2 regions of the Bacillus sp. BSL6 genome follow, and region 1 is predicted to be linked to the other one. Evidence: predicted binding sites of a transcription regulator. Region 1 holds the regulator's gene; the other holds the start of a gene.
The links. The regulator LexA, encoded in region 1, represses DNA repair genes until DNA is damaged. The targets are predictions, from matches to a motif close to CGAACATATGTTCG.
Positions count from the first base shown of each region.

Region 2: addB (helicase-exonuclease AddAB subunit AddB) is a predicted target of LexA. The motif match lies at 14,981-14,994, and genes of this name have one in related genera.

Region 1 is NZ_JAVGCW010000010.1:27,606-44,617, reverse strand. Features, by position in the region: gene RCJ96_RS24140 (ABC transporter ATP-binding protein) at 1-1,586, opposite strand, end outside; gene RCJ96_RS24135 (YneF family protein) at 1,710-1,931, opposite strand; gene sirA (sporulation inhibitor of replication protein SirA) at 2,010-2,450, opposite strand; gene tkt (transketolase) at 2,607-4,607, opposite strand; gene phnE (phosphonate ABC transporter, permease protein PhnE) at 4,921-5,724, opposite strand; gene phnE (phosphonate ABC transporter, permease protein PhnE) at 5,724-6,518, opposite strand; gene phnC (phosphonate ABC transporter ATP-binding protein) at 6,515-7,288, opposite strand; gene RCJ96_RS24105 (phosphate/phosphite/phosphonate ABC transporter substrate-binding protein) at 7,372-8,310, opposite strand; gene RCJ96_RS24100 (bifunctional metallophosphatase/5'-nucleotidase) at 8,496-10,079, shown strand; gene RCJ96_RS24095 (DUF896 domain-containing protein) at 10,108-10,347, opposite strand; gene RCJ96_RS24090 (YneB family resolvase-like protein) at 10,393-11,049, opposite strand; gene lexA (transcriptional repressor LexA) at 11,191-11,811, shown strand; gene RCJ96_RS24080 (DUF4097 family beta strand repeat-containing protein) at 11,899-12,705, opposite strand; gene RCJ96_RS24075 (DUF1700 domain-containing protein) at 12,706-13,248, opposite strand; gene RCJ96_RS24070 (PadR family transcriptional regulator) at 13,241-13,564, opposite strand; gene RCJ96_RS24065 (ABC transporter ATP-binding protein) at 13,793-15,592, opposite strand; gene RCJ96_RS24060 (nucleotidyltransferase domain-containing protein) at 15,604-16,791, opposite strand; gene RCJ96_RS24055 (lasso peptide biosynthesis B2 protein) at 16,793-17,012, opposite strand, start outside.
Region 2 is NZ_JAVGCW010000002.1:550,429-567,440, forward strand. Features, by position in the region: gene asnB (asparagine synthase (glutamine-hydrolyzing)) at 1-989, opposite strand, end outside; gene RCJ96_RS09050 (DUF2777 domain-containing protein) at 1,228-1,782, shown strand; gene RCJ96_RS09055 (YisL family protein) at 1,843-2,205, opposite strand; gene rocD (ornithine aminotransferase) at 2,356-3,546, shown strand; gene RCJ96_RS09065 (hypothetical protein) at 3,657-3,941, shown strand; gene RCJ96_RS09070 (fumarylacetoacetate hydrolase family protein) at 3,977-4,876, opposite strand; gene RCJ96_RS09075 (aspartyl-phosphate phosphatase Spo0E family protein) at 5,124-5,303, shown strand; gene gerPA (spore germination protein GerPA) at 5,400-5,621, shown strand; gene gerPB (spore germination protein GerPB) at 5,636-5,842, shown strand; gene gerPC (spore germination protein GerPC) at 5,910-6,524, shown strand; gene gerPD (spore germination protein GerPD) at 6,531-6,725, shown strand; gene RCJ96_RS09100 (spore germination protein GerPE) at 6,741-7,127, shown strand; gene gerPF (spore germination protein GerPF) at 7,170-7,385, shown strand; gene RCJ96_RS09110 (RNA polymerase alpha subunit C-terminal domain-containing protein) at 7,418-7,705, opposite strand; gene addA (helicase-exonuclease AddAB subunit AddA) at 7,718-11,443, opposite strand; gene addB (helicase-exonuclease AddAB subunit AddB) at 11,440-14,955, opposite strand; gene lepB (signal peptidase I) at 15,072-15,635, opposite strand; gene RCJ96_RS09130 (TVP38/TMEM64 family protein) at 15,692-16,285, opposite strand; gene RCJ96_RS09135 (DUF4306 domain-containing protein) at 16,592-17,012, opposite strand, start outside.

The DNA.
Region 1 (17,012 bases):
GCAGTAATAATTGTCGTTTTCCCTGCTCTCTCCCTCTTTAAAGCATTTAAAATCGTTTCTTCTGTTTTTGCATCTACTGCTGATAAACAATCATCTAAAATTAAAATTTCAGCATCCGTTAATAAAGCACGCGCAATAGAAATTCTCTGTTTTTGACCTCCAGATAAAGAAACGCCTCTTTCCCCAACTACTGTTTCATATCCTTCTGAAAATTGAAGGATGTCATTGTGAATACAAGCAATCTCTGCAGCACGGGTAATTTCATTATATGTAGCATCCGCCTTTCCAAAGGCAATATTCTCCCCAATACTCGCTGAAAATAAAAAATGATCTTGCGGCACATATGAAATAGCAGAACGGACACCGTAAAGTGTTACATCGCGAATATCCCGCTCTCCAACTTTTAATTCACCATTAAAATGATCATACTCACGGATTAAACATTTTAATAAAGTCGTTTTCCCTGCACCTGTACGTCCTACAATCCCTAACGTTTCCCCTTTCTTCAAATCAAAGTGAATATCTGTTAAATGTAACAGTTCATTTTTCTTATACGAAAACGAATCAACCGCAAATGAAACATCACCGCTCGCTATTGTATGCACAGCATTTTCTCTATTTACTACATCTGATTTTTGTGAGAGAATTTTTTCTACACGGTCATACGAAGCACGCCCACGCTCCATAATATTAAACAGCCATCCAAACGCTAACATCGGCCAAACAAGGGTACCTAAATACGTCGTAAATGTAACGAGATCACCTACTGTTAATTCACCTCTCACAACTAATACTGACCCGTAACATACTGCGATTAAAAATGAAAATCCTACGATAAGAGCGATTGTTGGATCAAATAACGAATCAATACGTGCAACTAACATATTTTTATGTACGACATCTTCTGATTTTTTTCGGAACGCTTGCAAATCTTCTTTTTCTTGTCCAAGCGATCGAATTACCTTCATCCCACTCATACTCTCTTGCACTTTATCATTGATTTCCGAAAACGATTGCTGTGCTTTATGAAACCTTTTATGTAATAAAGTGCCGTAATAATTTGTCGATATTGCTACAATCGGCATTGGAATTAAGCTTAACAATGTTAACTTCCAACTAATTGTAAAACCCATTGCTACGAGTACACATCCTCCAACAGCCAATGAATCAACAAGTGTTAAAACACCCGCCCCAGCAGTTTGCTGAATTGCTTGAATATCATTGGTCGCGTGCGCCATTAAATCACCTGTGCGATTTGACTGATAGAAAGATGGACTCATCTTTGTAAAATGTTCATACAAATTTTTTCGTAATTGGCGAGCTAACTTTAATGAAGACCCAAAAATCATAATGCGCCACACGTAACGTAATATGTACATCGTAATACCTACGAGTACTAAGAGTACAACCCATTTCAGTAACTTTTCAGTCGTTAATGTTCCATCGTTAATTTCATCTACAACAATCCCAATCACTTTTGGTGCTACAAGTTCTAAAAGTGCGACGCCAAATAATAAAATAATTCCGGTTATGTACGCTCGTTTTTCTTGTTTAAAAAACCACGCTAAATTCATAAACACTTTCATATTTTTCCTCCTCCCTTAAAATGAGCGATGTTTTCAGTTTAACAAAAATACAGAATTTTTAAAAGTTTTAAACTCTATTCGTATAAAAAAGAAAAGACACTCTTAGCGAGTGTCTTTTAGCGCTTATTTCATTTGTTGCTTGTTCATCGCGCTCATCATTTGATTGATTTTCTTTTGGGAAGGTTTTTGTCCCATTTGCATCATCATCATTTTTAACATTTGTTCGTTAATTGGTGGATTTTTTTGTAAGTAATTCATCATGTATTTGCGGGCAATGAAAAATCCTAACGCCACGCCTGCTACTAGTGCTACTACGCCCACTAGAATACCTAACCAAATTGGCATATATTTTCCTCCTTCATGTTGTCTACCTTACAGTGTACTAAAACCTTTTCAATAAGACAAGATACAATTCGACATTTTTTACACATATGTTCGTACTTGTTTTAGAGGATTCAGCCATCCGTACTTTGTATTTTCATAATCCATAGCTAAAAATGTTAATTCACACTTCCGAAGCACCTCAAAGAAAGTCGTTTCCATAGAAACATTTCCAGAGGTATTCATGCGAATATAGTGTGGTTTCACCATTATTTCGCCATATTCTGCCCCTGTATAAAGTGTATGTGTATGATGTGTTCGATCATATTTACCAAGAACGCGCAAAGCTTGTTCTAATTTATGATGAATTTTCATTACTTGTAATGGCATCGTTATATACATCATTTGTTTATATAGCACTTTTTTCTCCGAAAGGGACCCAGATTCTGAAAATCGAGCAAATAAATCAAAAAACAAATATTCACGACCAAAGTAAGCTTTCGCAATATCCTCTTGAATTAAATACAATTCATACGTTTTCATCTTTCGCCTCCCCATCTGGACAACCTTTTCTCTTCATTATATAGAAGAAATTTTGCAATGATTGTCTGACTGCGGAGAGAGAAAAAACTTTTTCTGTCGAAAAAACTCATTTACATAGAAAAACCTCTCCATGCCGGAGAGATTTTTCTAAAATCATTAAAGCATTTCTTTTACTTTACGAACAACGTTCTCTACAGTAAATCCATACTCTTCCATAATCTTCTCACCAGGAGCAGAAGCACCAAATGTATCGATACCTAACACATCTCCTTCAAGACCTACGTAACGGTGCCATCCGAATGTAGCACCCATTTCGATTGCGAAACGTTTTGTTACTGCTTTTGGTAATACAGATTCTTTGTACTCAGCAGTTTGAGCTTCAAAGCGATCCATAGATGGCATGCTGACAACAGATGCGTCAACACCGTCTACTGCTAATGCTTTTTGAGCTTCAACAGCTAGACTTACTTCTGATCCAGTTGCAAGTAAGATTACATCAGCTGTTTCTTTCTTGCTTGCAGAAACTACATATGCACCTTTTGCTACTTTTTCATACGTATCGTCTTTTGCACCTTCTAATGTTGGAAGATCTTGACGAGTTAATACTAAAGCAGTTGGTTTGTTTGTAGATTCTAGAGCTAGTCTCCAAGCCGCAACAGACTCGTTACCGTCAGCTGGACGAATAACAGATACATTTGGCATTGCACGTAGCGCCGCTAATTGCTCGATTGGTTCATGTGTTGGACCATCTTCACCAACAGCGATACTGTCGTGTGTGAATACATACGTTACCGGCAATTGCATTAATGCTGCAAGACGAATTGCTGGACGTAAGTAGTCAGAGAATACGAAGAATGTACCACCGTAAGTTTTTAAACCACCATGTAGTGCAATACCGTTCATTGCTGCACCCATTGCGAACTCACGTACACCGTACCAAATGTTCTTACCGCTGTAATCATCTCTTGTAAAGTCTTTTTCGTTATTCATGTATGTTTTGTTAGAACCAGCAAGGTCAGCTGATCCACCGAAGAATGATGGTACAGATTCTGCAATTGCATTAATTACAGCACCAGAAGAATTACGAGTTGCTGCTTTTGATCCTAATTCATAAGTTGGTAAGTTTTGCTCCCAACCTTCTGGAAGTTGACCGTTCATTGCTGCTTGGAATTCGTTTGCTAATTCTGGGTATGCTTGTGCATATTCACCTAGCATCGTGTTCCACTCTGCTTGCGCAGTTTCACCAACGTCTTGTACTGTTTTACGGAAGTTGTCGTATACTTCTTCTGCTACGTGGAAGTCTTGCTCAGCAGTCCAAGCGTATGCTTCTTTCGTTAATTTTGTTTCTTCTACACCTAGTGGAGAACCATGTGAAGCTGATTTTCCTGATTTGTTTGGAGAACCGAAACCAATTGTCGTTCTTACTTCAATTAGCGTTGGGCGTTTTTCGTCAGCTTTCGCTTCTTCGATTGCTTTTGCGATAGCTTCAATATCGTTTCCATCCTCAACACGGATTACTTGCCATCCGTATGCTTTGTAACGATCTTCTACACTTTCAGAGAATGAACGATTTAAATCGCCATCTAATGAAATATCGTTTGAATCGTAAAGCACAACAAGACGACCTAATTGTAAATGAGCAGCTAATGAAGATGCTTCAGCAGAAACGCCTTCCATTAAATCTCCATCACCACAAATAGCGTATGTATAATGATCTACTACATTATACGCATCACGGTTATATTTAGCAGCTAAATGTCTTTCTGCCATTGCCATACCTACAGCAGTTGCAATACCTTGTCCAAGTGGACCAGTCGTTGCATCTACACCAGCTGTATGACCGTACTCAGGATGTCCTGGAGTTTTGCTTCCCCATTGACGGAAGTTCTTTAAGTCATCCATTGTTACATCATAACCAGATAGGTGAAGTAGGCTGTATAATAACATTGAACCATGACCTGCAGATAATACGAAACGATCACGGTTAAACCACGTTGGGTTATTTGGATTGTGTTTCATAAATTGAGTCCATAATGTATAAGCCATTGGTGCTGCACCCATTGGCATTCCTGGGTGACCAGAGTTTGCTTTTTCAATCGCATCGATGGATAATGTGCGAATCGTGTTGATAGAAAGTTGTTCGATTGAATGTGACATGCTATTCTTCCCTTCGCTTATATTAGTAAACGTTTTATACATTTATATGATAGCTTCCCACGCAAGATTATACAACATGTATCGACAAATATGTTGATGTTTTTTTGATTTTTTATAAAAAAATCAATGTTTTCGGGAATGTATGGGTATTCAATATGACATACTTTTTTATTATTTTTATTATTTTTATTTTGAAAAGAAAGGGAATTATCTGTATATTTATACAGATATACAAAATTCTTCTATACTTACTTTTTTCAATACATTTTACAAAACACAAAAAAGCATCTAACTTCGATGCTTTTCAAATCAGTTAAACAATCCGTTTCCGAATCGAACTTGAAATAAAATCAATGATAATGACCATTAAAATGATGCCCAATAAAATAATTCCCACGCGAGACCAATTACGTGAACTCAGCGCAAAAATTAGGGGCGTACCAATACCACCTGCTCCAATAACACCTAAAATGGCAGCGGATCGTACATTAATTTCGAACCTGTATAATGTATACGATAGAAAATCTGGTAATACTTGTGGCAATACTGCATACCAAAGTATTTGGAACCGGTTTGCGCCTGTAGCTATTAACGCCTCTGTCGGCCCCTTATCTATATTTTCAATTCCTTCTGAATATAATTTCCCTAACATTCCAATAGAGTGTAATCCTAAAGCTAGAACGCCGGCAAAAGAGCCTGGTCCAACAGCCTTTATAAATAAAAGGGCCATAACTAATTCAGGAAATGTACGAACAAAACTAAGTACAAATTTCCCAGTTCCTGAAGTTAGTTTTCCACTGCTCATATTCGTCGCCGCCCAAAAAGCAAATGGAACAGATAAAAAGGCAGAAATAAATGTACCCAATATCGCAATTGCCAACGTATCAATTAAACCATGTAATAAATCTTCACCATCTGGCAAAGATACATACGCCCAATCTGGATTCAATACACCTGTCATAATTGCTTTTGTAATTTCTCCTGCCGTATCCTTAATTCCTTCTAGCGGTACTCCTGAAAAAGCCCATACGTAAACAAATGTAAGTGCTATAAAAATAAACAAGCGATACACACTCGGTTTCTTCGTTTTTGGTACGATTATCGTCGTTTTACTCATTATAATTTCTCCCGCAACAATGTACTTACATAATCAATTAACAATACAACAACAAGGGTATAGATAATAATAGATGCAGTTTGCTGATATTGTAAAAATCCAAGTGTACGATCATAGTATAATCCAATACCACCTGCTCCTACTAAACCTAAAACAGCTGCTGCACGTACGTTCACCTCAAATGTATACAGAACATAAGAGACAAAATGCGCTTTCACTTGCGGAATTACTCCATAAACAATCCATTGCACTTTATTTGCTCCTACTGCTGTCATCGCCTCTAACGGACCTGGATCAATTGATTCAATTGACTCATACAACAATTTCGCCACGAGCCCAATCGAGAAAAAAGTAAGAGCCAGAATACCTGGAAGTGGCCCGATTCCAAAAATCGCTACGAAAATTGCCGCTAATAATAAATCTGGTATCGTTCGGATAAAATTTAATATCATTCGAGCTGGACTGTATAAAAATGTACTAGTAAATACATTACTTGCCGCAAATAGTGCCAGTGGAATAGCTAAAATCGCACCTAAAGTCGTCCCAATAATCGCCATACGTATTGTATCTAACATCGCTGTTGTAATAACTTGAAAATAACTCCAATCTGGCGGCACCATCTCTTTTAACAAATCCATCATATTAGGAAAACCAACTACTAGTTTTGACAATGATGCATCGACCTGTACACTACTTCCCCACAACAGTAAAATGACTAGAACAGCCGTTAACATATGTTTCAACTTACTCGGTGGCTTCGGTATCGATTTCGAATATATCGTCACGTCATTCATTTAACTGCCACCTCTAACAATTCACTTTTCTGTACTACGTCACCATAAATTTCAGCAAACTTTTCATCCGTTGCCTCTTCTACTAAGCCATCAAAAACAATTTCTCCTGCATGTAATCCAATAATGCGCGTCGCATATTGCCTAGCTAAATCAATAGAATGTAAGTTTACAATTGTTGTAATTCCAAAATCTTCATTAATTTTCTTCAAATCATCTAATACTTGCTTTGTTGTTAGCGGATCTAACGATGCAACAGGTTCATCTGCCAATATGATTTTTGCTTCTTGCGCCAACGCTCTAGCAATCGATACACGTTGCTGTTGTCCTCCTGATAATTCATCAGCACGCGCATATGCTTTTTCTAAAATATTTACTCTTTTTAACGATTGAAAAGCAAGCTCCAAATCTTCTTTCGGAAATAGGCCTAACGTTGTACGCAACGTCGAATGATACCCAACACGGCCAGCTAATACGTTCTTTAATACTGTTGATCGCTTTACAAGGTTAAAACTTTGAAAAATCATACCAATATCCCGGCGCATGCGGCGTAATCCTTTTCCTTTCGCAGCCGTAATAGACTCACCTTCAATCATGATTTCTCCTTCTGTAATCTCATGAAGACGATTTACCGATCTTAGAAGTGTAGACTTTCCAGCTCCGGAAAGCCCTACCATTACAACAAACTCACCTTTTTGAATTTTCAAGTTTATATTATTCAATCCTTTTGTACCATTTGGATACACTTTGGAAACATTTCGAAACTCTATCACACATCTTACCTACCTTCTATGTATTCAAAACGGCAAACTAACTGAAAACATACCTTTCCAGCTAGTTGCCATTTCCATATGTATTATTGCGTTTTTACTTTCTTTCCATATTCACGAACGATATCAAATTTACTATCATCAGATTTAACATATCCTTCATGTGAATATACTTCTTTAATGATTTTGTGACCTTCCTCATTCTTTCCAATTTCAATGAAAGCATCCTGTAATTTCTTGCTCCACTCTTCATCTAAATCAGAACGTACCGAAATCGTATCGTTTGGAATTTTCTCCGTAAATTTCACTATTTTCGTTTGATCGAATATATTCGGATAATCTTTTTTTACAATATTACGAGCATCTTGGAATACAACAGCTGCATCTACGTCACCATTTAAAAGAGCAATAAGCGACTGATCGTGACCTTTTAATGTAACAGGTTTCACATCTTTTAACGGATCAATGCCCTCTTTTAATAGTACAGCCGCAGGCCACACATATCCCGCTGATGACGTTACATCTTGATAGCCAATTTTTTTACCTTTTAAATCTTTTACACTATTAATATTTGAATCTTTCTTAACAACAAACTCAGATTTATAAAAGTCTACTAAGTCCTTTGTAGGAGCTCCCGTTTCATCATCTACGCCAAAACGTTGCGCTTGTAAAATTACGTTTGCTGCCTTTTTCTCATGTGCTAACACATACGCTGTTGGGGGTAAAAATCCTACATCTACTTGCTTAGATGCCATCGCTTCTACAATTGTATTATAATTCGTTGAAATACTAACTTTTACTGGAATATTTAACTTATCACTTAATAGCTTCTCAAGTGGTTTTGCCTTCGCCTCTAACGTATCTGCATTTTGAGAAGGAACAAATTGAACATTTAAAGTCTTCGGTACATACCCTTTTTTCGTATCTTCATTTTTACTTGCGCTTGATTCCTTCGTTCCACAGCCACTTAACAAACCCGCTGCTAATACAACTGTTGTGCTCATTGCAAAAACTTTTTTCAACATGTTAATGCCTCCATTTTTCATTGTTATAAAATAACCTTTCATAAACATGAAGAAATATATCACACATTTTTACAAATAATTGATTATTTACAGAATCTTTACACATTCTATACACTCACATTAAAATTCTCTCCATATATTTGATATGCTTAATCAGTAGATAATAATAGAAAAGGTGAATGATATTGAATCAAAATCAAATTGTAACTTTAAACATCCTATTAACAAGTGATATACATGGTACTGTTTATCCAATTCACTACCAAGATAACTCTCCAGCAGAAATTGGTTTAGCTAAGATTTCTACTCTTATAAAAAAAGAACGGTCCCAAAATAAAAACGTTCTTTTAATTGATAACGGTGACTTCATACAAGGAACACCATTTACTTACCATTACGCTACATATGAAAAAGATAAGAAAAACCCAATGTCATTAATAGCAAACTATTTACGTTATGACGCTGCAGTGATTGGGAATCATGAATTTAATTATGGAATGGATGTATTAAACAATGCTATTTCTACTGCAAACTTCCCATATTTATCAGCAAATATTTTAGACAAAAGCAGTAAAAAACCTTATTTCGGGAAACCATATATAATAAAACATATTGAAGCAAATATAAAAATTGCTATTTTAGGGGTGACAACGCATTATATTCCAAATTGGGAACAACCCCATCACATTAAAGACTTGCAATTTGAAGATGCGTTAGAAACAACAAAAAATTGGGTTTCTTACATTCACGAACATGAGAAACCAGATTTACTAGTCGTAGCGTATCATGGGGGATTTGAACGCGATTTACAAACTGGAGAACCGACTGAAGTTTTAACAGGCGAAAACCAAGGGTATGCTATGTGTCATGAAATTGAGGGCATAGATATTTTATTAACAGGCCATCAGCACCGAGAAATGGCTCAAACAGTGGGTACTGATGTAACAATTTTACAGACTGGATGTAATGGACATTCAGTTGGAAAAGTAACTGTAACATTTGAAAAAATAAAACAAGAGTGGGTAAAAAAAGAGAGTTATTCAGAACTATTAACTGTGCAAGAAATCGAGGCAGATCCAGATGTTCTTTACTTGGTAGCCGATTATGAAGAGAAAACACAAAAATGGCTTGATCAACCTATTGGAACCATCCACGGTGACATGCAAATTTCAGATGCTATGCAAACTCGTTTGCAAGACCATCCTTTTATTGAATTCATAAACAAAATACAGATGGATATAGCTAATGTTTCTATTTCTTGTACAAGCTTATTCCATAATACATCTCCAGGTTTCCCGAAATATGTAACAATGCGTGACATCGTTTCTAATTATATTTATCCAAATACATTAAAAGTAATTAGAATAACTGGAGCAGATATAAAAGATGCTCTCGAACTCTCTGCTTCTTATTTCACATTAAAAGAAGATGGAACCATCATCGTAAACCCTAGCTACATAGAACCAAAACCGCAACACTATAATTACGATATGTGGGAAGGAATTTCGTACGTATTAAACATTTCCAAACCAATTGGCGACAGAGTAGAATCTTTACAGCATAAAGGCACTCCTCTTAATATGAGTGAAGAATATGACGTCGTTATGAATAATTATCGCGCGAGCGGCGGAGGGAACTTCTTTATGTTTCAAAATAAGCCCGTAATAAAAGATATACCAACAAATATGTCTGAACTTATCGCTAACTATATATTGAAGCATAAAAAGATAGAAGCAACAGTCAATAACAACTGGAAAGTTATTAAATAAATAAAAAAAGATGGGCTTCGCCCATCTTTTAGTTTAATTTTGCATTATCTTGCTTTTTTAAAGCTTTTAATTTCGCCGGTGTAACATCAGTACCTTGTTCGTTAACGACTTTAATTCCTTTTAGTTCGTTTAACATATTTTGACGAAATCCTTTTAAATATTGTTCACGTAGCGATTGACGCTCACGTTGTTCTTCTTCAGTTAAACCTTCAGCTTTTGCTTTTTTCGCTAAGAAGTTAATGCGTTCAACGAGTTCGTGACTAAGCATCTCGAATCCCCCTTCTACTCAAAACTGATTATTATCATACAATAGTTACTCTTCTTTATCAAGCAATTGCTTTGTATACTCTACATATCTACGATGTACCGTCGCTTTTGAAACATTATGACCAAAGCCACGTAGTGTTGCTGCAATTTCTTCGAAAGTAAGTTCACTCTTACGCAAACGTACAATTTCCTCAATTGGCACTTCTTTCTTCTCTCGTCCTACACTTAAATGACGATTCTTTAAATTATTTTCTGGACGATAGCCTTTTTCTACTGCTCGTTGCATACCACGTTTAATTTTTAAATTATGAATCTTTCTTTGATACTCTTCAACAATACCAATAATATCTAATACCATTGAATCAGAATCCGACAATTGCAATTCACCATTATGTGTATGCGTATATACTTTTATTCCTTCTTTATGTAAACAGTGCATTAACGCAATCTTTGCATTCCCCCTACCAAGGCGCGTTTCATCTTGTATAAGTAGCACATCAATTTGTTCGTCTCGAATTGTATCTAGCACTTCTAATATACCATCACGTTCAATTGTATAGCCACTAGCCTGCTCTTCAATCACCTTAGTAACATTCATTTGATAGCGCTCCGCTAAATGCAATAATTCATCTTTTTGACGTAATAATGATGTTTCTTGCGCTTCTTTTGTTGTACTCACACGCGCATAAATAATTGCATTCATTATGAACCCCTCTTTCTCACTATAATTTCCCTTTAGTGTAACATAAATTCGCCTTTTGTTCGAACTTATGTTTGTAGAATGTTTTTTCACATGTTATACTTATTAATAAGAAAAATGAAAGAAAACGAGGTGTTAGAAAACATGGAAAAGTTAACGAAACGCCAGCAAGACATTCTCGACTTTATTAAGCTAAAAGTACAAGAAAAAGGATATCCACCTTCCGTACGTGAAATTGGTCAAGCAGTCGGCCTCGCTTCTAGTTCTACAGTGCACGGACATTTATCAAGATTAGAAGAAAAAGGATACATTCGACGCGATCCAACAAAACCACGCGCAATTGAAATTTTAGGTGAAGACCGAATGGATACAGAAACACAATCTGTTATTCAAGTTCCAATTGTCGGGAAAGTTACTGCTGGATTACCAATTACAGCAGTCGAAAGCGTTGAGGAACACTTCCCTCTTCCAGCTAGCATTGTCGCAGGAGCAGATCAAGTGTTTATGTTACGTATTTCTGGAGATAGTATGATTGAAGCTGGTATTTTCGATGGAGATTTAGTTGTTGTTCGCCAACAACAGTCTGCATATAATGGTGAAATTGTAGTCGCTTTAACAGAAGATAATGAAGCAACTGTTAAACGTTTCTATAAAGAAAAAGACCATTTCCGTCTACAACCGGAAAACTCTTCATTAGAACCTATCATTTTAAAGCAAGTGTCAGTTATCGGTAAAGTAATTGGCGTATATCGTGATTTACATTAAGAATATAAAAGAAGATAATTACCTTATTTATATAAGGTAATTATCTTCTTTTTTTGTATTTTGATAGATTTTCACACATTCTATTTCTTACGAACGCGTTTCAATCGTCACATCGCCCGCAGCTGTTTTACCGCTAATCTTTTTACTCCCATTACCAATCGTTACGTCTTTATTTTCTTCATTAAAAATTGTTACATCCCCGGCAGCACTTTGCCCAGTAATTACCGCATCTTTTGGTTTTTCCGATAAAGTAATATTTATATCTCCCGCAGTTGAACTTGCTTCTAGATTGTACTTAGAATCATGATCTAGAATATTTATTTCCCCACTGGTCGTTTTTGCAGTCACTTTCCCTATTACTTTTTTAAAGTTTACTTCACCAGCTTTTGTAGATCCCTCCACATTCTTAGCCGTTACATGTTTCAAATCCACTTCTCCAGTAAGTGTTCTAGCACTTACACGGTCACTTTTCACATCACTTATTTCAATTTGTCCAGCAGATGAATTTACTTTTACATCTTGGTAAGAGCGTTCAGGCACAAGGAGAGTCAATGTAGACGTTTGAAACCTAAAATCGTAAAAAGAAAAATCAAATGAAGCACCTTTTTCTCTTTCTCCAATGATTTTTAATGTGTCACTATCTTCAGTAATACGAATCTCTTGTTTACGCGCATCTCCTGATTGCTTTACATAAAAAGAAGCGTCAGGAGATTTTTGGACAACAATATCCCCGACATCTAACTTAACTTCTATATTTTTTAGTGTTTCGTTTTTAATTATATCTTCTTTGTTTCCTTTTTCTGCAGTTTGCACTGCTTTTTCATATGTTTGTGAAATTCCTATTACTCCAATAATGATACAAGCGATCGCTACTAACAATATTTTTTTCATCATCTACTCTCCTTTTATCATTTTGAAGTTCCATATGACATAACGTACACATAACCTTTTAAACCACTTCGTACTATAATAAGCGATAATACATAACAACAAACCTATCCCAACAAATGTTATACTTACGAATACATCTAACCATATAAATGTACCCATAAATACTTTTCCAATTACGAAAAATGGTGTCACTACACTAGCAATCCCACCGACCCAAAAAGAGAATATAAAAGCGATAATTGCAACTAACGGGCCTAATACAATAATGAAATTAAACAAACTAAGTCCAATCGCTGCCATAACAGCTCTTGTCACATTTGAAGTTGACGGATCTTTTTTCATTTCATCAAATCGATACATCGCAAGTAATTCTTTTGCAATTACTTTCGGAGAGCCAAGACCCTTTATTATTTCCGATTCAGTTTTCCCCTCTTCTATCCCAAACTGAAAATGCTCTTCATAATCAAATAAAATATCTTTCCTCTCTTCGTCCGGTAACTTTCTAAGATGACTTGATAATTCCTTAAGAAACTGTTCTTTACTCATCCCATTCCACCCCTTCAATAATTTCTTGTACACCTTTCGCAAAATCACGCCACTCTGTTACTAACAAATTCAGTTGCGTTTCCCCTTGCTCAGTTAGTTGATAATATTTACGAGGCGGTCCCTCCGTAGATTCTTTTAAATACGTTTGAAAATATCCTTCTTTCGTTAAACGACGTAATAAAGGGTATACTGACCCTTCCGATATTAAAAATTTATTTGAGATTTGCTGAACAAGTTCATAACCGTAACAATCTTTACGTTTCACAAGTGCCAATACACACAGTTCTAACACACCTTTTTTAAACTGAACGTTCAAGTGCAATCCCCCTTTCTCATTCCAGTACTGTTCAATACACGGTACCTGGCATATCCATAATATACCACTCGATATTGTTTATTGCAAGGTACTCATTTGTATTTACTACCTAAATTTAAAAAACGCACAAATAAAAGCCCTAATAATGTCCTATTATAACTGACCATTATTCGGGCTTTTATTCGATTCGAACCGCTTGCATACAAAACTTCATTCACTCTTTCTCCTCTAAGAACCAACTTCCATTTGTGCCCCTAATAAACTTCGGAATACACCTTTTCTCTCTTTAGCCAATTGATTAAATTCACCTTTTTGGACAATTTCACCTTTTCCTAAGACAATGACTTGATCTGCATTGCGTATAGTTGATAAACGATGCGCAATCACAACAATAGTCATTGTTCCTTTCAATCTTTCTATTGCTGATTGGATTTTTACTTCATTTTCAGCATCTAATGCACTTGTAGCTTCATCTAATACTAAAATCGATGGCTTTCTTAAAATAGCTCGAGCTAATACAAGTCGCTGACGTTCACCACCTGAAAGCCTCACACCACGATCTCCAATCAATGTATCAAGCCCCTTTGGAAGTGTTTGTACAAATTCAGCGGCGGCCGCAAAACTTAATGCATCCCAAATTTCTTCCTCACTTGCATTCGGTTCAATCATCAATAAATTATCCCTTATGCTCGCATTAAATAAGAAAGGATCTTGTGGTACATAACTAATAGCCCGTCTTAATGACAATATATTATCAGTTATAAGTGGAGTACCATCTATTAATACTTGACCTTTTTCTGGCTGGATTAATCCCATTAATACATCAATTAATGTACTTTTTCCTGCACCAGAATGTCCCACAATGGCCGTCATACTATTTATTGGAATTTGTACATTAATATTTTGAAGTGCGTATAAAGATTCTTGCTTATTATAACGAAAGTGAACATCCTTACACTCAATACCTTGTTCAATACAAATCGGCTTTATATGCTTTTGCTGATGTATATCCTGCATTTCAAACACTTCCTTATATTCCTCTTGCAGCTCCCATAATGACTTAAAAGCAGGAATACTTGCAGCCAGTTGTTCTAAATTTGACTGAATCGTCATAAATCTTGGCCACAGTCTAGAAAAAATGAGAATGATTAATAGTAGTTGAGTGGATTGCGCTTGAAACATACTTACTGATAATAATAAAAAAAATGCAATTAATATAGCCATTGAAACTTTATAAAACAATTGAGAGTTCGATCTTATTCTCATATACTCCATTTGCTCATTACTCATCTTTTCTGTTATAGATTGTAACCAATCTAAACGTGATGATTCCAAAGTATTACTCTTTATCTCTTTAATTCCATTAAAATGATCTGTTATACCAGAAAGATAATCTTTTGCCAATTCTGAGGTCTTACCGCCTAGTATTCGTGCTTTTTTTATAAAAACACGAGAAGCTACCAAGAATAATAAACCAAAGACCAAAACAAATATAGTTATTTGAGGAGATAATAAAAATGCAATCCCCACCTGTATAAATGTAAACAGAATAGCAGCTAACAATTGTAAAATTAAATTAACCCCATAACTTACACGAGCTAATTCTGTAGTTAATATATTTATTAGGTTTGTTTTCCTTTTCTCTAAAAAAAAACTCCACTTTGCTTTTAAAATCATACTATATGTTTCTATTCTTAATTCTCGTACAAAAGCTTGTTGCGTTCTCGCATCCCTTAGCGCTATATTTCTTTGTAGTAAATTTTGACCTAACACTATTAGTATATATATACCTAAAATAAAAGCTAAACTTGTTGTTTTAGGAAAATCCTGCAAAAATCTAGAGACAGGTACAATAAAAGTAGTCTCCTCGCCTAAATTAATTATTCCAGTCATACTTATCATAGGAATTAATAAAATAATACCTATCCCTTCAAGTAAACTGATTAAAACCATACCAAATAAATTCACATACATTATTTTTCCCGCTGAAGAATATAATTTCTTCATAAAATATATAATATGATTCATCGATGTTCCCCCTATAACAAAGCAAGCTTCTTTGTTTTCCTCCAAAGACATAAAAACGGGCGTAAAGGAAAATATAAAAAATGAAGAAATTTAGGTAACGGTAATGTTTTTGCATCAATGGGATAAGGATATAATTGGCTCATAATATATAAAATCTTTTGCTGATTAGACATTAATGAAAATAAGTGTCGACTATGATAGATAAATACTTCTTCTGGGACAGGTTCGGTATGCAAATTTATCATTTGCTTGAAATAAAACAGCGCCTCTTGAGCTAACTGCTTTGAATGTTTTTTCGCTACTAATTCCATCATCCTTTCATCTAGTCGTATACCTAGCAATTGAGCTGCTAAAATTAATGCTTGTCCTCCTAAATGAAGCATTTGATATTTTCTCATTAACTTATGAATCTCACTCCAATTAAGATCTTGATCGACAATTTTTTTTATATCCACTAACCAGCGTAATCTGGACCAACCATGTCTAGCACCATGAGATACAAGAAACAAAAATAAATCTTCCTCCCCTAACATATATACAGAATTACTCGTAAGGGTACTTTTTCTCTTTCGCTTCCAAAGTTCTTCAAACCCAGGTTCCTTACCCGGTCCGGGATTTAACCTCCAATGAATCTCAAGCTTAATCTGCTTTGTTGGATGAAAAAATGTTATATGATGATGCCTCCATTTCCAATCATTTAATATCGTTTGAATATAATCATCTTTTACGTACCCCTGCTCTAAAAGTAGGATTTCTACTTTTTCTAAATTTTGCATCGGAATTAGAACGTCCAAATCACAGGATGTTCGTAAAGAAATATCCCCATATAAGTCCTGAGATAGTACTGGTCCTTTTAGAAAAATCATACGAATCCCATTTTCATTACATAGTTTATTTATTCGTTCCATTTCAGCACTTAAATAAAGCATGTGAAATGTATTTTTTTTATATTTCCTATTCAAAGTTTGTACAATATGTGAAGGAATTAGCTCCTCATCCACCTGTTTAAATTTTTGATATATCACCGGATAAACGCGATGATGCACAGCTTGCTCAAGAAATACCTCCCAATCAATATCCGAAAACCATTCATTACTGTACGTTTGCACTGTTTCATCATCTTGTAACTTCAAAATTGCAAAAAGAAGTTTCAATTCCTTAGACATGAACTCTACATTCAGACCAAAATCTTTCTCCATTTTATTCTCCTTTAATAGTGTCCTCACTTAGCCTCTTTGCAAATGATCCAACGACAGTAAATTTCTCCATTCCTTCTGATCCAGTAACATAAAAAGAACCACTCCGTAACCATGCATGCGCAATTAATTCCCCATGATTATCCTTAGCAGTTCCTAAATAAAGAGTACTCTCAATGTGACGTTTTTCGAGCATTTTCATCCCAGCTATAGCTTTAACAAGG
Region 2 (17,012 bases), on a different contig from region 1:
CGATGATGGATCGTTTGAAACGTCTCCGTCATCAAATGAATAAATGGTGCATCTGAATTTGGCTGAAACGCATTTGCTTTAAAGTATTTGTCATTATCTTCGTAATCAACCGAATACGTGTGTAATTGACCTTTTCCCGATCTTTCGTATTCTTTTGCAGCAATTGCTGTTATAGCGCTTGAATCTACACCGCCTGATAAAAAAGTGCATAATGGTACATCAGAAACGAGCTGCCTTGTAATCGAATCTTGTAATAAAAAGCGTGTTTTTTCTACTGTTTCTTCAAAGGAATCTTCATGCTTTTTACTTTCTACATTCCAATATCTCCATATACATAAACCGTTCTTCGAAAATGTCATCGCATGACCTGGACGTAATTCTTTTATACCAGCATAAATGCCGTGACCAGGCGTTCTAGATGGTCCAAGGCCAAATATTTCAGATAATCCTTCTAACGTCACTTCCGCCTTCACATCTGGATGCGCCAATATCGCTTTTAACTCTGAGCCAAATAGTAATCGCCCACTGTCATATTTATAAAATAGTGGTTTTACCCCTAATCGATCGCGCGCAATAAACACTTGTTCTTTCTGTTCATCCCATACAGCAAACGCATATATACCGTTTAAATGATCGACACATTCTTCTTTCCATTCGATATAAGAAGCTAACAATACTTCCGTATCAGAGTGACCTCTGAACGTATATCCTCTTCTTAATAGTTCCTTTCGAATATCTTCCGTATTATACAGTTCACCGTTATAGCAAATTGCATAATTTGCTTCATCTTTTAAACAAGTCATCGGCTGTTTACCACCTTCAGGATCAACAACGATTAACCGTTTATGCCCAAATGCGACATTGCCTTTAATCCAAACTTTATTATCATCTGGGCCACGCTTCGCTAACGTCTCAGCCATCTTCGTAACGACGTCCCGTTCTCCTTCTAATGAGCGTTTATAATCCACCCATCCTGTAATCCCGCACATATAAATCATCCTTCCATCTTATTTCTTTTCTTGAACGTACAGTAACCCCACTCTAAAAGTGCGGATCAAAAAAATGACAAACTTGACGATAACCTACTATCCACATTTGGAATAGCATTTTCACTCAGTAAAACGTGTTTTATTGTATGCCCACCTATGTCCGGATGTGTCTAGTTATAAAGAATGCACGAACTGTCTATAACAGAAATAACTACTTTTCATAAAGGAGAAAGCGTGTATGATACAACGTAAACATATTTTATATAACCAGCCCCGCGCTCATACAGTCGGTAATGTAGAATATATAAACAATGAATGGATATTCTTTGATGACGAAAATGAGGAAGCATTTTTATTAGAAGAGATTGCCGAAGATGGCTTTGAGATTTTATATAACAACAACTGGCTACCAGCGCGTTTCTATGAACAAGATGTATTACAAATCGCCGACGAACAGCATCATTTACAAAACGGAGAAATGATACGAATTCGAAAAAAATTACTTCTTAGCTATAAGGAATGGCTTGAGGAGTTACCCGATTCTGTTTTCACCTTATTAACAGAATCATTGCAATCACTTCATTACTCTTTATATGATTGCATGTATTGTCATAATTATTTATCCTTCTTACCGAAAGAGGAAACATGTGAAGGAGTAAATATTCTTTTATTCGATAACGAAGAAATGATTTGTTCACTGCAGCACCATTTCGTTCGTCACGCTACATCAAATAAAAATATGTTTCGTTTTACGAAAGTAAACGGAGAAGAGTTGCATATCGATGCAACATAAAATAAAAAACCACCTTATCTCCCAAACATTTGAGATTATAAGGTGGTTTTATTTTCTTTATTAGAATACTTGCCAACCAATCGGTAATTTCAGTCCTAGATAAAATACCGCTACAAGCGCGATAATAAATAATCCCCAGAATGCCCCCGTTGCCTTGTTCTTGCTCATTTTCACAAGAACCATTTCCATTCCAGCGATTACCAATATACCAGCTAGCATTTTTAGACCGTACCACATGTGATAGCTCTTATCGACTATAGTTTGATCTAGGTATAACCAAACGCCTGTCACAATAATGATAATGTACATGAGACGAAGCCCCATATGTACACCTTTCCCTTTTCTTCCTGCTGAATAAAGTGAATACGCAACGAAGAATAAAATTAAACCTAACGCCCATGCTGTAATATGCATATGTACCATCGTATCCCTTACCTCCTCTTTTCACACTTTTTCACTCTATATGATAACATGTTCATTTATTTTCAGGAAATGTTTCGCTTTTTTACATTTAAATGCTATAATATTTAGAGTATTTACAAACTTCTTGTAATAACAAAAGGGGGAACAATCATGATTCAAACTAAGGATATTATCGAACTTACAGACACATACGGGGCAAATAACTATCACCCACTTCCAATCGTTATTTCTAAAGCAGAAGGCGTTTGGGTAGAAGATCCTGAAGGAAACCGCTATATGGACTTATTAAGTGCATATTCGGCAGTAAACCAAGGTCATCGTCACCCAAAAATTATTAACGCTTTAATTGACCAAGCTAATCGTGTTACGTTAACTTCTCGTGCTTTCCATAGCGATCAATTAGGTCCTTGGTACGAAAAAGTTGCGAAACTAACTAATAAAGAAATGGTACTTCCAATGAATACAGGTGCAGAAGCTGTTGAAACTGCAATTAAAACAGCTCGCCGATGGGCTTATGATGTGAAGAAAGTAGAAGCAAACCGTGCTGAAATTATCGTTTGTGAAGATAACTTCCACGGACGTACGATGGGTGCTGTTTCTATGTCTTCAAACGAAGAGTACAAGCGTGGATTCGGTCCAATGCTTCCTGGCATCGTTGTAATTCCTTACGGTGATTTAGAAGCGTTAAAAGCTGCTATTACACCAAACACAGCTGCATTCATTTTAGAGCCAATCCAAGGTGAAGCAGGGATTAACATCCCACCAGCTGGTTTCTTAAAAGAAGCTCTTGAAGTATGTAAAAAAGAAAACGTTTTATTCGTAGCAGATGAAATCCAAACTGGCTTAGGCCGTACTGGTAAAGTATTTGCTTGTGACTGGGACGGTGTAACTCCTGACATGTACATACTTGGTAAAGCACTTGGCGGCGGCGTATTCCCAATCTCTTGCGTTGCAGCAAACCGCGACATTTTAGGGGTATTCGAGCCAGGTTCTCACGGTTCTACATTCGGTGGTAATCCACTTGCATGTGCTGTTTCTATCGCAGCTCTTGAAGTGTTAGAAGAAGAAAAATTAACAGAGCGTTCTCTTCAATTAGGTGAAAAATTAGTTGGACAATTAAAAGAAATCGATAACCCAATGATTACTGAAGTTCGCGGTAAAGGTTTATTTATCGGTATCGAATTAAACGAGCCAGCTCGCCCTTACTGTGAACAACTAAAAGCAGCTGGACTGTTATGTAAAGAAACACACGAAAACGTAATTCGTATCGCACCACCTCTAGTAATCTCTGAAGAAGATTTAGAGTGGGCATTCCAAAAAATTAAAGCTGTATTATCGTAATAATAGAGAGGCTGTCCTACATGTTGGGACAACCTCTTTCATTTTATATTGATTTATACTAAAATAAAATTGTAATTTTCTGTATTTTAAATTCGTAAAGGAGGTGCGATATGTTATTAAGATACGGCAAACATATTAACTATTTAGCTACAACTTTTCTTTTAGTTACATTCTTTGGCTTCCTACTTTCCGTAACATCGCTTAGTCACTACTCAACTCCCACTACATTCACACTACTGAAAGCATCATTTTGGACTACTGTTATTCTTACTATCATTGGTTTTGGACGCGAAAAAAGCGCACTTACGGTTATACTATTTGGCATTTGTACACTTGCAGTCATTGGTCTTTACACTTTTTCCGTTATCGATTACCTCTATCACCCAAGACCATAGAAACGAGCTATCTAGTAATAAGATAGCTCGTTTCTTCACTTCACTACATTTCGCAAAGTACCAATTCCTTCTACTGTAATAACTACTTCATCACCGGCATGCAAAAACTTCGGTGGTGTGAAACCTTTTCCAACACCAGCCGGGGTTCCTGTTGCGATAATATCTCCTGGTTCTAATGTCATTCCTTTACTTATCGTTGAAATGATTTCTTCTATTGAAAAAATCATTTTATTTGTATTTGAAGTTTGTCTTACTTCCCCATTTACTACCGTTTCAATGTGTAACGCATTTGGCGCACTAACCATCGATTTATGAATTAAATACGGTCCCATCGGACAAAATGTATCGAAACTTTTTCCAAGGAAAAATTGCTTATGCTTCCTTTGAATGTCGCGAGCAGTTATATCATTTATAATGGTATAACCAAAAACATGCTCAAGCGCTTTTTCTTTTTTTATTTGTTTCCCTCGCTTACCAATGATGATAGCTAGTTCTCCTTCATAGTCTAATTCATTTGTTGCGTGGGGATGACTATTAATTTTTTCATCCATTCCAATCACTGTCGTTGGTGCTTTCGTAAAGATCATTATATTTTCTGGAATTGACTCTACGCCGCCCATTTCCATCGCATGCTCACGATAATTTTTTCCAACGCAAAGAATATTCTTTCTTGGCCTTGGAATTGGTGCTAATATTTTCACCTCAGTTAACGGGTAATACGCCGTTCCTTCATTTTCCTTCGCCCAATTGACAATTTCACACATTTTTTCAACACATTCGGTTCCTCTTTCAATACACTCTAACATTGTAATTGGAATCGTAACCTTTTCCCCTTTTTGTCTTTGTGCTTCTCTTACATGCAATACCTTTTCTTCCTCTTCATCCACAATACCTACAAATACCTTTTCATCTTTTTTCGCCGTTACCAAACGCAATGTTTCCACTCTCCATCCTAAAACTCATACACTTTAATTGTATTCGCATCCGTAAGAAAAAAACCTTCTCATACACGCTAATTTTTACAATATTCTTCTCATATCCGATTCGTTACTCCTTTATCATTTGGCATAAAATGTAGAAATTTTACTTTTTTTAGCGAATGCATTTCTTTTTTATGTTTTTTTTGTATAATATGTACTACATATATACTAAAAATTTCATTTAGAGATGGAGCCGATTTCAATGTTTGAGCAAGCGATTGAAAAAAAACGTGAAAAAATGATTTATTTTGCTGAACGCTACGGAATGACTTCTCAAAAAACAGTGGATTGTAGCCAAGAACTGGACAGGCTCTTAAATGCAATTTGGCATGTACATACGGATTTTCACCCTAATCAAACACTCGACACACACACACAATAACGTGTGTGTTTCTTTTATTTCAAAAAAACACACATTTTATTAAAAACGCCCATACAATAGTAGAAAAGAAAATTTTAAAAACGAAAGGTGTTTTGTATGCCAGCTATGGTCGGACATATTCGTATCGTTAATATTGGATCAAGTGGTATTTTTCATATTGGAGATGTATTTGCGATTAGACCTATTAGTTATTCACGCGCTTTCGCGGGGGCCGGCTCTTTTAACGTTGGAGATAACGTTTCTGTCTACAATTATCAAAGCGCAACGACTGTTAATGATTCAGATGTCGTTGATCAAGCGATAATTGGTTCAACTTAAAGGGGGCGATTGTATTGAATTTTTATGTAAACCAAAGCATCATCATTAACAGTATTAAAATTGATAGCATTACAACCTCTTCTGTATTCCAAATTGGTACTGCCGGAAGTATTAAAGCCCTATCTAAATTCTCAAATACTGGCGGATTTACAGAACCCCTTCGCCCATTACAGGCAAAAGGACAAATTATTTCTATCAAACCATCAACTAGTTCTTCTTAAGACATCCTTGTCATAAATATATAGTAGGAATATATTTACCCTCCCTATTGAAAAGGAGGTTTCACAAATGAATCAAGATATATATACTTACTTACACCAACTTCAACAAGCTCTTCAAGCACAACAAGCGACCATTCTTAACTTAGAAGATCAAGTTCGTCAATTACAAGAAGAGCTTAATGAATTAAAAAGTCGCCCCTCCTCTTCTATAGGAAAAGTGGAATATAAATTCGATCAATTAAAAGTAGAAAATTTAAATGGCACTTTAAATATTGGATTAAATCCATTTTCAACAAAAGGACAACAAATTGAGGATTTTCAAGTTGACACGGAAACTTTGAAGGTCAATCCTGAAACAGATACAAACCCAGACTTTTACCAAGGTATCCTTCAGGAAATGCATCGTTACTTAGATGAAGAAGCATATAATCGAATTCTCCATTTTGAACAAGAAGAGAGAACGCCGCTCGATGAAATGTATCGACAAATGATGGTTGACGACATAAAGAAACAGATGGAGCATAGACTTCCTTATTATTTATCACAAGCACAATCACATGAAGGGGTTTCAACAGATCCAGATTATTTACGAGATATCATTATTCAAGCTATGAAACATGATATCGACAAAGCCTTCCTCTCTTTTATTCAACACATACCGGGCAATTTCCGAAAGGAGTAAGTATGTATGAACCTTAACGTTGTAAACCGCGAGTTCAAAGTCGGACAGATTAAAATGAACGGTGTATCGTCGTCCGCACTCTTTTTAATTGGGGATGCAAATTTCCTCATTCTATCTTCTATTCTTGATACGCCGTTTGAAACTGTTACAGAGGGTCCATTTGTGCCATTAGTAACAGATGTCCCTCCTACTCCAGGTTAAGGAGACTGAGAAATTATGTTACATCACGTGTCTATTGTCCAAAATGTTTCTATTGTTTCGTTAGGGATTGCTGCCGTATTTCAAGTTGGGGATGCAAATCAAATGGAATTAAAAAGTAGAGCTCTTGCCGTTCACCGGGAATTCCCTTGTTATATAAAAGACGAAGGTCGCTTAGATGCATTTGAAATCTTTACAGATGAATACATTACAATCCCGAAACGAACGACAGATGTAAAATTAAACATTATAAATGAGTGTCCTTTTATTGAAGTGAATAACGTTGAATTGCGCACACTTTTAAACTCTGGTGGATTTCAAATTGGAAATGTTGATTATGTTTTTAATAACTCTCGTATTATGCAAATTCGCCAATATATTACAGATGAACCTTCCGCACAATAATTCATATAGTAATTACAAAGTTTAGTAAAGTAGGTGGATGGTATGCCTTCTGTTGTTGGAAATCTTGTCGTTCAAAACAGTAATGGTTCTTTCAATTTAGGGGATTTTTATAACGTTTCTCCGAAAGAAAATACGAAAGCTTATAATGGATCTGGAGCTTCCAATGTTGGATTTGTCGTGAATACGTTTAACGGTGTTAGTGCAACAAATACGTTTGATTCTGATGTGGCGGATCAAGACCAGATTGGGACAGCGTAAAAAAAGTAGGAGAATATCTCCTACTTTTTCTTTTATTTAAATGATAACCCGCTCTCCTCCAAAGCCTTTCTAAGCTTTGGCAAAGATGCTGGTCCCATACCATGTAGTTTTAAAATTTCTTTCTCACTATACTTCGAGAGTTCTTCTACAGTATGAATTCCATGATGTTCTAGTGCCCTTCTGGCCGGTGCTGAAAGAAGAGCGAGAAAACCTTCTTTCGGCGCTCTCTCGTTCTCACAGGTTGGGCAAGTTGGACAATCGCTACTTTTGTAGTATTCATGTCCTTTTTCACACGTTCTTAACGTCTTTTCCGTTGCCATTTTCAAGTTCCTCTATTCTTCGATTTTTACAACATGATTACCATCAAAGAAGTATAAACATTTCTCTTTCACAGGATGTTGTAAGCTTTTCTCAAGTGCCTTTGCATATAACGAAAGCTGGACTTTATATCGCTCTTCTAAAATTGGTTTCGCTTGATCAAATCCACCTGGGAACTTCCCTTCAATCGTATCCGTTTTAAAGTCGATTAAAGTAATACCATCTTCCTCTTCAATCATGCAGTCAATAACCCCTTGGACAAGAATGGATTCCCCGCTCTGCCCTTGCCAATCTTGATACGCTTCTTCTGCTGCAAGCATCATCGTAAATGGTACTTCACGCTCAACACTTTTCGCCGCTAATACCCTTTTACCTAGGTCACTATCAAAGAATGAAATTACTTTTTCAATCGCAATTTCTTCCGCCTGCTCGAATGTTAATAATTCTTTATTTACCATTCCAGCAATTTGCTCCCGAATCACTTCTTCTGTAATCGGCTTCTTCAAATCAACATGCTGCATAACGGCATGTACTGCTGTTCCGCGCTCTGCATATGTTAATCCCTTTTTCTCCATAAAACGAGGACGTGTTTGAATTGGTGCACGTAATTTTTTAATAAAGGCATTATCGCTACCTTCTTCAGATTGATAATTTCTCTTTATTTCTGTAACAGATTGCTTCGCACGATGAGATGTCGCTTCCTCATATCCGTACTTCCACATTAATCTATCGTACACCTCTTCTTTCCGTTCACTTTGCAGGGGAACGGCCTTTTTCTCACGAAGTGCTTCTAACAATTCTTGTTTCTCTTCTTGAACCGGTTCTGGCGCGAGTAACGTGTTACCGTCAACAACTTCTACTTTCCAGCTAGTGTCATACCCATAAATTTCATCTGGAACACTTCCTTGTCCTAATTCAAGAAGTATTTCACTATCACGGTGCCTATATAATGAAGGTGCAATCCAGTCTAAGTAGCAAGACGCTCCGGCACGTATATGATCTGGTAATAACCATTCACTATGCTCTCTCGCATCCAGCCATTTTTCCATTTCCTTAGTTGCATCCTTAACTGTTCCAATTAAAATTAACTTCTCTTTTGCACGTGTTAACGCTACGTATAATACGCGCATTTCTTCCGCAATTAATTCCATTTTCATTTTACGCTTAATTGCAAGTTGTGATAATGTCGTATATTTAATTCGTTTACGAGGATCGATAAATTGCGAACCGAAACCGAAGTCTTTATGCAGTAAGAAACGCTTCATTAAGTCTTGTGTATTAAAGCGACGACCAAGTCCAGCGACAAATACGACTGGAAACTCAAGTCCTTTACTTTTATGAATTGTCATAATGCGAACGACATCTTCTTGTTCACCTAAAGCTCTCGCCGTACCCATATCATCACCGCGTTCTAAAATACGCTCAATAAAGCGTAAGAAGCGGAATAGTCCTCTAAACGATGTTGCTTCATATTGTCTTGCGCGGTCATATAGTACACGCAAGTTTGCTTGCCTTTGCTTTCCAGCTGGTAAACCACCGACAAAGTCATAATAACCTGTCTCACCGTACACTTTCCAAATTAAATCGGAAAGAGACTGTTGGCGCGCAAATTCACGCCATCCTTGCAGTAAGTTGTAGAACCATTCTAATTTATCATGTAATTCTTTTTCTTCTTCAAGCGGTGCCCCTTTTAAGAATGAGCTCATTACTTCATAAAACGATCCTTTCTTCCCATGAGCACGAAGCGTTGCAAGTTCTTCATCATTTAATCCAACGATTGGGGAACGAAGTACGGCTGCAAGCGGAATATCTTGCATCGGATTATCAATAACGCGGAATACGTTCATCATAATATTTACTTCTGTCGCTTCAAAGTAACCAGTCGCAAGATCAGCGTATACTGGAATTCCTTGCAATTTTAACTCTTCCATAATTTGCGGTGCCCACGGCATGGAGCGAAGTAAAATAACGAAGTCGCGGTATTGTACAGGGCGCATACTATCCGTTTTACGATCATACACTTCATAACCTGAATCAACCATCGCTTTAATGCGCTGCGCCATAAGACGCGCTTCAAGCTGTGCTTTTTCTACTTCCACACCTTCTTCACCGTCTATTACTTCTTCTTCTGTTTGCTGAATGCACAATAGTTCAGCTGCTACATCTTCACCTTCTGGATAGCTAGCACCTAGCTTTAATTCAGCGTCAGCATCGTAATCGATTTCCCCAACTTCTTCACCCATAATTTGTTTGAAAATAAAGTTGGTACCCGCTAACACTTCATGACGACTACGGAAGTTTTTCGCTAAGTCAATTTTCATTCCGCCGCCTAATCCTTCTTGCGTGAAGCGTTTATACTTTCCTAAGAATAATCCTGGTTCTGCTAGTCGGAAACGATAAATCGACTGCTTCACGTCACCAACCATGAATAAGTTTCCTTCACTCTCAGAATCTTTCGTTACGAATTTAATAATTGATTCTTGTACGAAGTTCGTATCTTGATATTCATCGACTAATACTTCAGCAAATTTATTACGATATTGAAGCGCTACTGCTGATGGCTTCATTTCACCATTTTCACTTTGTTCACTTAAAATTTGTAAACAGAAATGCTCTAAATCTGTGAAATCGACCATTCCTTTATCTCGCTTCATCGTTTGGAAACGTTCTGTAAATACTTTTACGAGCTGAACAAGCTTTTCTAATACAGGATGCATATCTTGAAAATCTCGTAAGAAACTTTCAGGCTTACGGCTAAATAGCTCTTCTTGTAATTTTTTCACTTCATCTTTCGCTTTATTACGAAGAGAGTCTACTTGTTTTACAACATCCTCGCTGTAATCACTTTTCTTAATGCGCTTTAACGTTTGCCACGATACGTTTTGCATCGCTTCATACACGCTTGTCCATGACTCACGAGCAGCTGATGATAACGTTCCAAGTAAAACTAAATCCGCTTGCAGCGTTTCAACGCGAGGCGCTGGACCGTCAGGAAGCATTGCGAGCTCTGTCGCTTTACGAATATGCTGTTCTGCTGTTTCAAGTTGAAATTTCACATCTTCTAATAAGTAGGAAGCGTACACTAAATCTTCAATTGTCTTTCCTTCCACATCATATGCTTCTACTAATTTATCAAGCCATTTTTCCGGATTTGGATGCGCTCTTGATTCTGTATGAAGCGCTAAAATCATACGTTGTAAATCATCGTCACTACGGTCACTCGTATAACGATCAACGAGTTCAAAGAATATTGTATTATCTTCTATCCCATACTCTTCTTCTAATATGTCATCTAGCACTTCTTCTTTTAACAATTCATTTTCGGTTTGATTCGCAATGCGGAAACGAGGATCAACATCAAGCATGTAATAATATCCTCTAATGACTTGTAAACAAAATGAATGGATCGTTGAAATAGAAGCTTTATTTAATAAGCTCAGCTGCTTTCTAATGTGCTGAGAGCCCGGCTCATCAATTAATACTTTTTCTAACGCTTCCCCAATTCTGTTTTTCATCTCTTGCGCCGCTGCATTCGTAAATGTTACAACGAGCAGGCGGTCGACATCAACTGGGTTTTCTTCATTAATAATCTTTTTAATAATACGTTCAACTAATACTGCTGTTTTCCCTGATCCTGCTGCTGCCGCGACTAAAATATCACGTCCGTTCGCTACAACCGCTTTCCACTGGTCATCTGTCCACTGACTACCTTCTGGTTTTTTAGGCCAATTTTCTATCATTCTCCGCCAACCTCCTCTCTAATTTTCTCCATCGCTTCGCTATCTTTCATATCTTTTAGCGTACGGAATTGGTTATCTTCAAGTGATTCATCAAACTGACAAACAGATTTGAAGTTACAGAACGTACATGCCGCTTTATTCCCCTTTTTGTAAGGAGCAATATCAATAACGCCTTCTGTAATGTCTTTCCCGATATTTTCAAACGTATGGTGTACGTATTTTTGCAGGACGTTAAACTCTTGTTCACTGGCAATACTTGAACGCGCACTAAAACTACCGTCTTTTTTCAGACCAGCAGAAATAATATCAGAGCTTCCTGTTGAAAGTTTGTTATCCATTAAACGAACAACGTCAGCATCTCCTAGTACGAGACCTTTCATTTTGAATTTCTTTAAAATTTCCTTTTCAATTTCTGCTTCAGATGCGTCACCTTTTACCTCCACAATTGGGTTATGAATGTGGAAATACAATACACCAGCTGGTGATGCCGTGCCGCCTTTTTTCATCCACGTATGCGCATTTGAAGTAACAACATCTAAATACGTTAACATTTGAAGTGCTAATCCGTAATACACTTCCGTTAAGTCTAACGCTTTTGAGCTTGATTTATAGTCAATAATACGTAGGAATGTTCCCTTTTCATCTTCTGCCTTATCAACACGGTCAATACGGCCAACTACTTCCATCTTCACACCATTAGGTAAGGAGAATTCCATTGGCGGAAGTGATCCTGTACCGCCCATACCAAATGGCACTTCTAGATCAACTGGTACGAAACCGCTAGACTTCGCATGTTCACGAAGAATGATTGACGTACGGAAAATGATTTGTTGTAGTTTTTGTTTTAAATAGAAGTGACGGTTTGAACTTAATAAAATTTGTCTTTGTAATAACGGTGCAATCTCTTCTATTACTACAGCAGAAAGATGCTCACACTCTTTTATTGATAAATCCGCCCAAGTACGGTTTTCATGTAATAGCCTATCTGCAATTCTCTTCAGCGCTGCATGGAAGAGCTCTCCGATATCTGGCGCATCAAGTTTGAAAATATCACGCTCTCTTAACGATAAACCGTGCTGCGCAAAATGAGCGTACGCACAACGGTTAAATAATTCCATACGAGAAACGCTTCCTTTTATTTTATCTCCGTATAAATCTCTACTTACAGCTGTACTTAGCTTTTGCGCACGATTTCGGTAGAATAAGCTTGATAATACGCGGCTACTTTTTTGCTTCCATTCATCTGAAGTAACGTAGAAATTATATACATCCCACCAAAAGTCTAAGTTGCCTTCAAATCCATATCGCTTCCACGTTTGAAGTTGCTGCATAACATATGACAACGTTACTTCTGGTGTTGCTACATATGAAATTTGTTCCGAACGTGATAAATCATTTACGTCGTTCGTAATAAATGTATCTTTCACATCAGGGAACATTCTTTTTATTTTCTTAATAAAGCTAGAAGCAAGTAACGTCTTTCCTTCCTCATCTGCAAGCGGGCATGAAATGTATAATTTCTCAGTTGCTCTCGTTACCATTTGGTACATAACGAACTGTTCTTCTAATAAAGTTTGTCTCGTCGTTGGTGCGAGTTCAATACCTGCAGCGCTAAGAACATCTCTTTCTTCATCAGAAAGCATACCTTCATCCATCGGTGCTGCTGGAATCACACCTTCATTCACTCCAATGACGAATGTTGCTTTCACATTTGATAATCTAGAACGATCAATATTCGCAATTAACACTTGGTCTAATGACGGCGGAATGTTTGCGAATTGAAGCGCCTCAAGACCTGTCGACATAACGTCTGTGAACATAGAAAGTGACATTTTTTCTTCGCCAAGCATCTCAACGAACGTATCAAGAAGACTCATTACTTCTTCCCATACTTGTTCATGATCTGTCGCAAATAAGAAATCTCCGCTCTCTTCTGCACGAATACGTAATGCTTCTAATTTTTTCGGAACGTCAAGCTCTTCTAAAAATAAGTAAACAGCTTCGCACATTTGCATAACTGTTCCCGCGCGCTTCAGTCTTTTTTGCATACGAATAACAGGCGTTCTTACAACATCACGCAATCGATTTATTTTCTCTTCCATTTCACGTTCACTGTCTGTAATCATCCCGTCCGTATCGTCAAGAGAACGATAGCGGCGATACATCCACGGATCTTCAGAAGTCCATCTTTTCCCTTGTACACCGTACGCTAAACAGTAGTTTTCAAACTCATCCATCTCTTCGCGCATCGTTTCTTTTCTTACGTCTAATGGATATAAAAGTTCTGTTTTCACGCAGCGAAATACTGCATCATAACGCCAATTCCCGCTAATAATCTCGAGTGCAGAACGAATGCATTCTACTAACGGATGATGTGACATCGGGCGTTTTTCATCGATAAAGTGCGGGATATTATAATCTGTAAATAGAGTCCGCATTACATCGTAATAACTTTCTCCGTTACGAAGAAGAACTGCAATATCTCGGTAACGATAGTCTTCATCTGCTACAAGTCTACGAATTTCACGAGCAACGCCTTCTACTTCAGCTCGTAAATTCGCGGCTGTATGAATCGTTACACTTGCTTCCCCGTTAAATTTCTCATTCGGACGCGCTTCATAATGAGCTTCTAAATGCGCTAATGCTGGAGAATGAAAACGCGGTTGTTCCATAAGCGGAATCGTTTTTTCAATTTCTATTTTCTCTTCACGCGCTACTTGTTTTATTTTTTCATACGTTAACGTCGTTTCATAAAATAAATCTAGTTCATTTACTGGCTGCGCTAACGTTTTTTCATCTATCGTTAATGTAATTGTCACTCTCGCACCGCAAATCATAAGCTGTCTTACAATTTCTAGTTCTTGCGGTGAAAACGAATGGAAACCATCTATATAAATTTCAGCTCCCTTTACATATTCAGACTGCGGAAGCTTTTCCACTAGCAATTGCAGATAGTCTTCTGAATCTAAGTACTTTCCGATTAAAGCACGTTCAAAATCATCATATAATAACTGTAAGTCATACACTTTATTCGCTAATAGCTTTTGTTCAGCACTGCTACTATGTGCATCTAATTGTTGCCACATTTCATATACGTTTGATGGCGTCACGTTATATCGTTTAAACTCCGCAATCATACTGCCAAGATGTTCAAAGAAACCATTTTGCTCCGCTGCTTTTTGGAATACCGATAATCCATCTTTACGAGACTCTACAATTTTACGAAGTAACATATGTACGCCCGCTTCATCAATGTGAAGACGACTCGCTCCGCCAACTTCTTGCAATACTTTCCACGCTAATCGTGAAAAACTAAAAACTTGTGCCCGAATAGAACCTCTAACATCCTCACTACCAATTAACGCCTGCTGCGTTTGGAATGTCATCTGTTCTGGCACAAGATATAATATTGTTTCCCCTCTTGGACGCTGCTTTAACTCTTCTTGCACTTCGTGTAAACAAAGTGTACTTTTTCCACTTCCCGCTCTACCAATCACAAATCGAAGTGACATGTAACCCCACCTTTCACTTACATAACGAACGTTAGTTTGCTACTATAATTGTATTATAGGACACGAAAAAAGACAAACGGAGTAGTTTGTCTTTTTCTATACTTCTACCTATTATATCAACCTTTTGAAAAATTCGTTTGCACCTCTTGAATTGGCCAATATCGTAAATCAACTTTACCGACAACTGTATCAGCTTTTACAAAACCAAAATGTCTACTATCCCAGCTCCCGAGGCGGTTATCACCTACTACAAAAATATATCCAGGTGGCACCGTTTTTTCCTTCGTTAACTCTTCTAGCGTAAAGTCACCTGTTAGTTGTCGTCCATTTATCTCTTTCTTATATTTCTCTAGATAAGGTTCATCCACGAATTGTCCGTTTATATATAGTTTATCATGCTTATATTCAATATGATCCCCAGGTAAACCGATAATTCGTTTTACGTAGTCCTCTTTTTTGTTCGCATGAAATACAACAACATCAAACCTATTCAAGTCCCCCACTTGATAACTCACCTTATTTACAACGAGCATATTGCCATCTTGCAATGTCGGCATCATTGATTTCCCCTCTACAACGTACGTTGAAAAGAAAAACGTTCGAAAAAATACAGCTAATAATACACCAATTAAAATTGTTCGTATCCACTCTATGCCTTCTTTTTTCAAAGTTTTCTTCATCCGCTTCTCCCCTTATCCATTAATAATGAAGCTTTCCTTTACAAAGAAGACTATTCTTAATGTAGTTCTAACTTTACTTCGATTTTCTTACCGACATACCATAAAATAAAAATACCAATTGCTACAATGACTGATTTCACCGGATTATGAATAAATGACATTAAATCATGACCGATATACGTTAAAATAAAAATCATCACAAGCTTTCCGAACGCGAGCGCAAGGCCAAACTGTTTTACACTAATGCGAGATAGACCAGCAACAACATTTATAAGCGCAGATGGTGTAAACGGAAAACAAAATATGACGAAAATCGGTGCGAACCCTTTCCTTTCAATCCATCCCATTGCCTTTCGTACTTTCTCATGCTTATTCACAAAAGAAAAGAAACGACTTCGGCCAAAATGGCGGATTATGAAAAAAACAAGTAAGGCACCCATTACTGATCCAAGCCAAGAATAAAGAAAACCGAGCCAAAATCCAAATGCAACAGCATTCGCCAGTACAAATACGATAAGTGGCAATGCTGGAATTAGCGCCTCTATCATCGGTAACCCAATACCAAGAAGTGGTCCGAACGCTTTATAGCTTTCAACAATATGATCCATATTTTCTGGTGAAAAATACTCTTTGATTGTCTGAAAATCCATTCTACACTTTACCCCTTTACTCTAAGTACTACCTCTACTGTATCATTGCCTATATGAAAGAGGAAATGGTAGATACGACATATGGAGATGTAATTATTAAGTTTCCATATCTTTCATGAGAATTCCTTCATTATTATGCTATGATAATCTATCAATATTCGACAGGACGTGAAGTTATTTTAAATAACATGCGCCGATTATAGCTTAATGGTTACATTTTATGAGAAAGAAGAATATGCAAAAAGTAATAATTAGTCTTTTTCATATAGGTAACGACGGATGATTATTTTACCTTCAAACAATCCTCTAATGGCTAGTTCTTACAAGCAATTTTTTTAGCAAGCGTACACTGTCAATCACGATAAGTATTAACATATGTAAGAAAGATAGTATTAATAATGTACTCCGAATAGGTACCATTCGAAATTTGTATAAAAATTTATCAATCATATATATATCTTCTTCATTCGTTATAGTTGCAGGAGTGAAGATAAGATAATCTTTCCAGTTATCTATCCACGTTAAATTAACTGCGGAAAATTCCATCGTTCCTAACCACAAATAAAGAAAAATTGGTATAAGAATCATATATTGCAGGCTATGTAATATCTTTCTTTTCTTCTTACATTCAATAATTTGAAAGACAATAAGTGTCAGTACATACACGATTGACAGAAAACATACTATAGTGACAAACGGTTGAATTGAAAAAGCAAATAGCAATTTA